One region of the Lysinibacillus sp. FSL L8-0312 genome, then DNA from elsewhere that is predicted to be linked to it. Evidence: riboswitches for the same ligand, from Rfam matches in the RefSeq annotation. Region 1 holds a riboswitch; each other region holds the start of a gene.

What was found. A riboswitch is a leader RNA that binds a small molecule or an ion and turns the genes downstream of it on or off. The one in region 1 is predicted to bind cobalamin.
Region 2: another riboswitch for cobalamin. It lies ahead of MHI22_RS19070 (ABC transporter substrate-binding protein); the one in region 1 lies ahead of MHI22_RS06770 ((2Fe-2S) ferredoxin domain-containing protein).
Region 3: another riboswitch for cobalamin. It lies ahead of MHI22_RS03535 (ABC transporter substrate-binding protein); the one in region 1 lies ahead of MHI22_RS06770 ((2Fe-2S) ferredoxin domain-containing protein).
Region 4: another riboswitch for cobalamin. It lies ahead of metE (5-methyltetrahydropteroyltriglutamate--homocysteine S-methyltransferase); the one in region 1 lies ahead of MHI22_RS06770 ((2Fe-2S) ferredoxin domain-containing protein).

Annotation. Positions count from the first base shown of each region.
Region 1 is NZ_JBBOOV010000001.1:1,318,511-1,320,714, forward strand. It holds gene cobJ (precorrin-3B C(17)-methyltransferase) at 1-892, opposite strand, end outside; gene MHI22_RS06770 ((2Fe-2S) ferredoxin domain-containing protein) at 897-1,268, opposite strand; cobalamin riboswitch at 1,416-1,597, opposite strand; cobalamin riboswitch at 1,855-2,039, shown strand; gene MHI22_RS06775 (energy-coupling factor ABC transporter permease) at 2,183-2,204, shown strand, end outside.
Region 2 is NZ_JBBOOV010000001.1:3,785,380-3,787,583, reverse strand. It holds gene MHI22_RS19075 (FecCD family ABC transporter permease) at 1-400, opposite strand, end outside; gene MHI22_RS19070 (ABC transporter substrate-binding protein) at 397-1,368, opposite strand; cobalamin riboswitch at 1,514-1,695, opposite strand; gene MHI22_RS19065 (acyl-CoA dehydrogenase family protein) at 1,753-2,204, opposite strand, start outside.
Region 3 is NZ_JBBOOV010000001.1:665,658-667,861, reverse strand. It holds gene MHI22_RS03540 (precorrin-3B methylase) at 1-202, opposite strand, end outside; gene MHI22_RS03535 (ABC transporter substrate-binding protein) at 253-1,245, opposite strand; cobalamin riboswitch at 1,409-1,595, opposite strand; gene MHI22_RS03530 (translation factor GTPase family protein) at 1,778-2,204, shown strand, end outside.
Region 4 is NZ_JBBOOV010000001.1:815,005-817,208, reverse strand. It holds gene metE (5-methyltetrahydropteroyltriglutamate--homocysteine S-methyltransferase) at 1-1,401, opposite strand, end outside; cobalamin riboswitch at 1,581-1,759, opposite strand.

The DNA.
Region 1 (2,204 bases):
TATTAAAACGCCCTGCATTAGGATCTGCTGTAAAGTCTTGTCGTGCAGTCCCTGTCTCTTGGTTCATTGCCCAAGGTTCATTTTCTTCACGTAAACGTTGATGTGGACGTAAGGGTTGTTTTTCTTCACCCAATGTATATTTACGTTGATAGCCACGTGGTGTAATCATTTTATTGTCATAGAAAAATGTCGACGAATTACCAATAATGACTGTCGTCAGCATTCCAATGTCATGCTCCAGCATTTCGGCTAATGTTGTCATCGTCACTTCTTGACGATCGCGGTAAGCACTTTTCACAAGTCCTACTGGTGTGTCAGGCGAACGATATTCTAAGAGAATGCGCTGTGCTTCGACAATTTGTCTTGTTCGGCGACCGCTTTTTGGGTTGTATAAAGCGATTACAAAATCCGCCATAGCGGCTGCCTCGACGCGCTTGGCAATTAAATTCCATGGTGTTAGATGGTCACTTAAACTAATCGTACAGGCATCATGCATAATCGGGGCACCAAGTAAGCTAGCACATGAATTGATGGCAGAAATACCAGGGACAATTTCTACCTCAATCCCCGTTGCTTCTGTCCAGCCTAGCTCAATCAATACCTCATACACTAATCCCGCCATACCATAGACACCCGCATCACCACTTGAAATGACTGAGACAATGCTTCCAGCCTCTGCTTGGCGCACCGCTTCCTGCGCACGGGACACCTCTTCGGTCATTCCAGTACTGACAATCGACTTCGCACTGACTAAATCTTGAATCAACTCCACGTAGGTTTTGTAGCCTATGATCATATCACTTTGTTGTAATGCCTCTACCGCCCGTGTCGTAATATGCTTAAAGTCTCCAGGTCCAAAGCCCACTACAAAAATTTTTCCTTTTTGCGCCATGTTGTTACCCCTCTTTCACCTTTTCGATCCCTTTAATGGCTGTCGTTTGTGCTGTACGCTGTAATGTACCTTCACGAAGTGTAAAGACATGTTCGTTGTATAAGGATTCATGATGTAAATCTTGTACAAGTGTTCTAGCATGCTCTGTTGATGGTACACGATACCAATTCCCTTGCGGATAGGCGATGACCACACAAGCATCCTTGCATCGTCCATTACAGCGCGTTCTTGTTGTATGTATCTCTTGATCAAGTGCTTGCTGTTGTATTTCTTCTCGAATAGCTAGGGTAATTTCCTCCCCACCTTTGTTCATGCAACTACTACCATTACAAATAAAGAGATGTGTTTTCATCCCCTCTAAATTCCATGTTGTCATCTTCTGTCTCCCCTCATTTGCTTTCTGGAAAAAGAAAAACCTTTACTCTAATTACGAAGAGTAAAGGTTTTGTAGAAGCCAAATAAAAACGAATAAAATAAAATACAGGTACTCGCTCTTGCTTCAACTTCTCCCTCCGAAAAGTTTGCATGCACAATCAAATAAGCAGGTTTCCTGACTTAAGCTTCATTTTACTATCGCACCTTCCCAAGTTTGCACCAGTGGCTTTGCAATTTCATCAGCTATTACAGTAGCGGGGGCTGTATTGGATTTTCACCAATTTCCCTATTATCTCGAGTTATTCGAGCACTTATCGACGTTTTATATGAAATTTATTATCTTCTTAATAGAATAGAAAACTGTCTCTATCATATCTCATTATTTTAAAATTTCAATATTTCTATAAAAATTTATGACAATTTTATCAATTTTGTGTGTAGACCAGGTATAAAAATTATAATATCTCCTTATTTATGACAATTCAGTAGTTATCAGAATCTTCTCTATTGACCTTCAATTGAAAATATTTTTAAAAAAAGTATAGCATATTTATGGAAAATCATGTTACACTTTGTCGTGAAATCTCACAACTTAATGTTTTTTCGGTGTAAAATACTTATCATTTTGCTTAAAAGGGAAGCCGGTTTGAGTCCGGCGCGGTCCCGCCACTGTATTAGGGAGCTTTATAGAACATGTCACTGTCCAACGGATGGGAAGACCTATAAAGTGTTGAACTAGAGCCAGGAGACCTGCCGAAAAATATGTGATCGTTTCAGCCTACGAGGATAGGTGTGCGGCTTAGCAGATGAGAATGTTATTTGCTTTTTTAGCTATGCACTTTTCCAACAACGGAGAAGTGCTTTTTTATTTACGCACGCTACATTCTAAAAATCTATTAGTAAGGAGGAAAGCTTTTGAAATTTTCATGGTGGAAAC
Region 2 (2,204 bases), 2.5 Mb from region 1:
CGAAGCTCATGACCACTACCATCGTGATGATTGCGCCTATCATACTAAAAGTGGGTAGGGCATACAAGCCTACGACCGGTATAGATATACTAAAAAAGATCGTAATAACAGCACCAACAGATGCCCCCGACGAGACGCCTAATGTATATGGATCTGCCAATGGGTTTTTTAACAACCCTTGGAAAGCTGCTCCAGCAATGGCCAAAGAAGCTCCCACTAGTCCAGCTAACAACACGCGTGGCAGACGGATTTTCCAAAAGATATTAGCAGCCGTTTCATCAACTGCTTGATTCCATAAAACTTCTAACGGAATATGAACTGAGCCTATCGCTACGCCACACCAGATACTAATGACAAGAAGCGTACATGTTAGTACATAGGCTAGTGCTATTTTTTTCACTTAAATACCTCTGGATAAATAGCTTTTGCTAATTCTTCAAGACCTTCTCCTAAACGGGGACCTTGACGACTTGTTGTGCTTTCATCTACTTGAACGATTGCCTTATTTTTCACGGCATTAACAGTATCGAAACCAGCACGTTGTGGTATTTTTGTTAAAATATCTGGTACATAATGATATGTCACAACGATGACATCTGGGTTTTTCGCAATAATTTGTTCTGAACTAATTTCATACCAATCCTTCGCATCTGCCGCTACGTTTTCTGCATGAATCATGTCCAGCATAGCATTCATAAATGTGCCATTACCCGCCGTATAAATAGTAGGTTCATCCGATGCTTCGACTAGCACTTTTTTGGGTTCGACATCCTTTACTTTTGTCAGAACATCTTCCACTTTTTCCTTCATATTAGCAACGATTTTTTCAGCCTCTGGTAATTTCCCTGTTGCACGACCAAGCAGCTCAATCGTTGTGTAAGTTTCATTAAAGTCTTGTGCATTTTTTACGACAAATACTTTCAAACCTGCTGACTCAAGCTGTTCAATTGCCGCTTCTGAAAGGGACATGCTAGATTCATGCGAAAACACGATATCTGGCTTTAAGGCAATAATTTTTTCAATATTGTACTCCATGCCCCCAACTTTCTCCTTTTCAGCGACTTCTGGTGGATAATCATCATTGTCTGTCACCCCAACTATTTCATCATTTAAACCAAGTTCAAATAATATCTCTGTGTTACTTGGAATAAGAGAAACAATTTTTTCAGGCGGTGCTTCAAGTGTAATATCCTTGCCAATGGCATCTGTTATGGTCATTGGGAATGTTGCTTCATCCACCTGTGGAGTCTCTTGCTGTGTTTGCTGCTCCGTAGCTACTGGCTTGTCATTTTTGGCTTCTTGCCCACATGCTGCTAACAAACCTACTGCTAAAAATGCTGATAATCCTATTTTCCAATATTTCTTCATGTGAATCCTCCTTTGTTGATCCGTGCGTCAATTGGTTAGAAATATTTTCTCCATCAAAATAAGACCCCTCATCTTCGAATGATGAGGGGTCAAAATCGCACCAAAAAACTGATACAAAATCCACCACCCTATCCTCGTAGGCTGTCATGTCTATACTATAAAGGCAGGTCTCCTGGCTCGTGCTTATTGCGTTTTTCAAGCCTTCCCGAAATCTTCAGTGGCATTATTTGAAAAAACTCACACTTACAGTGGCGGGACCGCATCGGAATTACACCGACTTCCCTTTTCACTTTACTTAAGTAAAGAACCTTTATAATATTCAGTTGATTTCATTATACATGAAAATAAAAGAAGTCGCCTCCATTCCAGACGACTCCTTGGCAATTATACAATTTCAGAAAAATATTGTACGGTTTTCATTTGTGCACCTATTTGTCGCAATGACCACGTTTGCTCTAAATAGATATCCGCTAGCTTTTCGTACTTCCCGCCAAATTTTAGTGCCCATTCCACCGCTACAACACTTTCATAAAGATGGGCCATCTTTTTCGCTATACCTTTTGCTTCAAAAGTTTTAGTTGCTTCATCTAAAGCGCTAAAAATTTGTAATGTAGCCGCAAGATTTACCAACTGCTCTTCCACAATTTGCACTAGTGGACTATCCGCTAGCTTCTCTAGCCTTGTCTCCATTTCACGGACAAACAGTTCATGTGCATGGAATTTATCCACTAAACGAATAAGTTCTAAAGCCAAAATATTTGCCGTTCCCTCCCATACCGTCAATACTTGTGCATCCCTTAGTAAGCGTGGTGTCACAAAGTCTTCAATATAGCCAT
Region 3 (2,204 bases), 650 kb from region 1:
TTGGAATGGACACTAAAATACTATAGGAGGCCGAATACTTAATCGCCCCCTTTTCGCCAGCAATCTCTGCTATTTTTTGAAATTGTGCAGGCGTATAATGCTTATTAATAATACCCGGGCTGACAGCTAAGCGTGTATATTCGCCATGACGATTAAGTGTTTCAAATGTTTGATCTGGTACGTTTTTCTGAAATGCATTCATTGATATCGCTCCTTATGAAAAAGGAGCTAGCACAATGCTAGCTCGGAATTTTAAAAGTTATCAGGATAGAAGCCCTTCGCTAAAATTTCAATAGCCTGTGCCGCACGAACGCCTTCAGACGCAGCTGACAGTGGCAGGATGACAAAGCGATCATTTTTAACAGCTTCCATCTCCTTTAATGCTGGATCATTTTTTAAGAATTGAATCTTTTGTTCGGCCGTTGTTTCACCATAATCGATCACGACAACTACCTCGGGATTACGGTCTACCGCATCTTCCTTCGACACGGTTGTCCAGCCTGATTCCACATCACCAAAAATATTTTGACCACCAGCGATTGACACTAGTTCATTCATAAAGTTTTGACCAGCTGTAAAGACATCCTTTTCACCGCTATCAAATACGAGAACACGTAATTTCTCACTATCTTTTGGTAATTTAGCTTGAATTGCCTCCACATCTTGCGTCATTTGCTCAATTAAGGCTTCTCCACGATCCTCAATACGGAAAATTTTTGCGATATTACGAATATCAGTGAAAATATCCTCTAGTGTTGGCTTTGTCATATTGGAAGCCGTATGTAAATACGTATGAATGCCTAACTCCTCAAGCTCTTCCGGTGTTCCAACACCCTTTTCACCAAAGCCACTCTTCCAGCCTGCATATAAGAAATCAGCCTCGGCATCAATTACTTGCTCCTTCGTTGGGTATTGATCAGAAAGCACAGGCACTTTATCGTATGCTTCTTGTAGGGGCTCGTAGATTTTATCATCTAAGTAAGCTGTGCCTACCATGGAATCCTCTAAGCCTAGCGCTAGCATAATCTCTGTCACATGCTGATTTAAACTAATCGCTTTTGTAGGTGCTTCCTTATATGTTTGAGTTGTTTCATTATTGTCAATGGTTACTTCCGTTGCTGCCTCAGATGGCTCAACCTTCTCATCTTGCGCTGCTGATTCAGGTTTGTCCTTTGCATTACAAGCCCCTAAAACAGCGACCAAGGCAATGACCATCACCAGCCATAAACTTTCCCATTTCTTCATGTCCTTTTCTCCTTTGTTGTTCATCTATAGAAAGAAATCAAAGACTTCTTTGCTACCAGGATTCGTGGGAAGGGCATAAAAAAACCCTCTTGTCGCCAAGAGAGTAGCATAGTGAAAAAACGGTACATTACCTTTATCACTATCCCCATCCTCGTGGTTCTTAGTCAAAAAACACATACTGGCAGGTATCCTGGCTTAGGTTCATCATCTATACGCCTTCCCATAGTTAAACTACAGTGGCATGCTGTACAGACTCCCCATTTACAGTTGCGGGACAGCATCGGAATTGCACCGATTTCCCTTTTAAGCAAATGACAAATGCCATTTGCACCAATACGTTCTATAATGGTTAATACTATTGATAGACTAGCAGAAGAAAATTTGTAGCTCAATCAGTAGTATATTGCTAAATATATAATCATCATTATATTAGCACTATTTCGACAAAAATACGAACTATTTTACAAGAAATATATAGGCTAGTATTCTGTTACAATGAAAAGATAGCTATAGATAGAAACGAGGATAGGTTATGTACAAAACAATTGGTGTACTTGCGCATGTGGATGCAGGTAAAACAACCTTCTCTGAGCAAGTACTTTTTCATACACAAAGCATTCAAGCTCGTGGTCGAGTGGATCATCAGGATACCTTTCTCGATCATCATGAGCTAGAGCGCAAGCGTGGTATTACCATTTTTGCCGAGCAAGGTCGCATGAACATAGGCGACGATACATACACGTTGATTGATACACCAGGGCATGTCGACTTCTCCCCTGAGATGGAGCGCGCCATTCGTGTGATGGATTATGCCATTGTTATCATTAGTGCGGTCGAGGGCGTACAGGGTCATACGGAAACCGTGTGGCAGCTTTTACGCAAATACCATGTCCCAACATTCTTCTTTATCAATAAAATTGATCGCGAAGGAGCCAATGTGGAGGCCGTTATGACACAGC
Region 4 (2,204 bases), 500 kb from region 1:
CTCTATAAATGCCTCGTAGGCTTCATTTGATAATTGTTTTTTACGCCAAGCATTACGATTCCTTTTCACCTCATCAGATTGTGGGAAGCTTCCGATTGTTGTTGTTGGGAATAGCGGTAACGCTAACGCTTGCTGCTGCATCTTTTGACGCTGAGCAAATTCACTATGTCGTTCAAAATCTTGCGTTGTCACAGTTTGAACTGCTTGATGGATCAACTTGTTTTGACGGATCGGATGGTTTTTAAGAGCCTCAATTGCCTTCATACTTTCAGAAAAATTATGCTGTAAGATACCCTCTGTATCTCGTCTACATTTAGTTAGCTCCGTGATTTCTACAATTTTTTCATCTGCGAAGGCTAAGGCATGCTTCAGAACAGGGTCAATCTCATTTTCAAGAGCAGTTGTGATCGGTACATGTTGTAGATTGCTGGATGGTTGAATCCATAGCTCTGCCGCATTACTTAAATGCTCAATTGCCTGAATTGTAGCATTGACCTCCGCTAAGTTGGAACGCCAAATATCACGTCCATTAACAACCCCGACTGCCAATACTTTGTCCTGAGGGAAACCATATTGACGAAGTGACGCCATATTTCCTTTATAGCCATGAACAAAGTCTAGGCCAAATCCTTCTACAGGCAATGTAATCAATGTTTCATAGCTGCATAATGCTTCAAAATAAGTTTGCAGCATGATTTTCGCTTCTGGAACCGCAACGGCTAACTGGTCGTAAATCTCTTGCACAAGCTTGATGTCTGCTGGATCAAGGGTTGTGACAAGTGATGGCTCTTCTAGTTGAATCCAATTTGCACCTGCCTCCACTAATTCTTTTAATACTTGCGTATAGAGCGGTATTAGAGCTAATAAGTATTCAACCTGTGTGAATTTGCTATAGCCTTTTGTTAACTTGCAGAATGTATAGGGACCAATCAATGTTGGCTTTGCAATAATACCGTACGTTTCTTTCGCCTCTAAGAAATCGGCCAACACTTTATTTTCTGTTAGTTTCAAGGCCTGTCCCTCGTATTCAGGAACAATATAGTGATAGTTTGTATTAAACCATTTTGTCATCTCACTAGCTACAGCTGTTTTATTCCCTCTTGCTACGCTGTAGTAGGTAGATAAATCTACTTTCCCTCCCTGCCAGTTAAAGCGTTTTGGGATGAGACCAAACATTAATGCTGTATCTAACATTCTATCGTAATACGTAAAATCGCCAACTGTCACCATGTCGATGCCAAGCTGTAGCTGCTTGTCAATTCTAGCTAAACGGATTTTCTTTAAACTATCCTCAAAATCTTCTTCAGAAAGCTCGTTGCGCCAAAATGCTTCTAATGCTTTTTTCCATTCGCGATCTTCCCCGATATACGGGTAACCAATGAGTGTGCTTGTATAGGTCATTTTTATATCTCCTTTTCAGAAAAAAATAAAAAGCCATTTTCCAAGGAGGAGAATGGCTGCTAGTTAAAATTTTTAATGCTAAAACAATACGAAAAAAGTATCTACTTTCGCATAAATCATTTGTTATCGCACAGTGCCGATTTGGTCACTTTTCACCACCTATTTCCACGTAGGTATTTGGTGTGTACTAGAAATTGGCAGGTCTCCTGGCTTCTCATCAACACGCCTCACAGCCTTCCCGGTTTCCCAGTGGCCTTTGTGATTTGCTCCGAATAACAGTTGCGGGACAGCGTCGGATTTGCACCGACTTCCCTTTTAAGCCAAACTTTCATTTGGCACCAATTCTTACACATTATTCAATTATGCTCCTACTATAACATATCTTTCAGAATAGTAGAAATAATTTTTATACGATTATCTAAATTATTTCTATAATTATTGTAGGGATTGGTTTAAGAAGATAAGGCTACATTGTATTCCATAAAAAAATTTGTTACTATAAAAATACAATTATGAGAGGACTGATGAATGGACAATGATGAACTAATCTATATTTTTATTTGAAATGAATCACTTCAAACGACAAAATATAGGATTAGTCTATCCATTTTTAACAATCAGTTTGCGTTTATTTGTCATGATGTCATTGGCAAATAAAGTTTATTCAGTGAGAGACTAATCCTTCCAATATCCAATTGGGGGGATTTTTTCTTGCTCTCATAGTTTATTCTGTATCTTTCATCTACCTAATAAAGGAGAGAAAAAAATGAGCGATTCTGAACCTATTGTGACGCATGTGATGC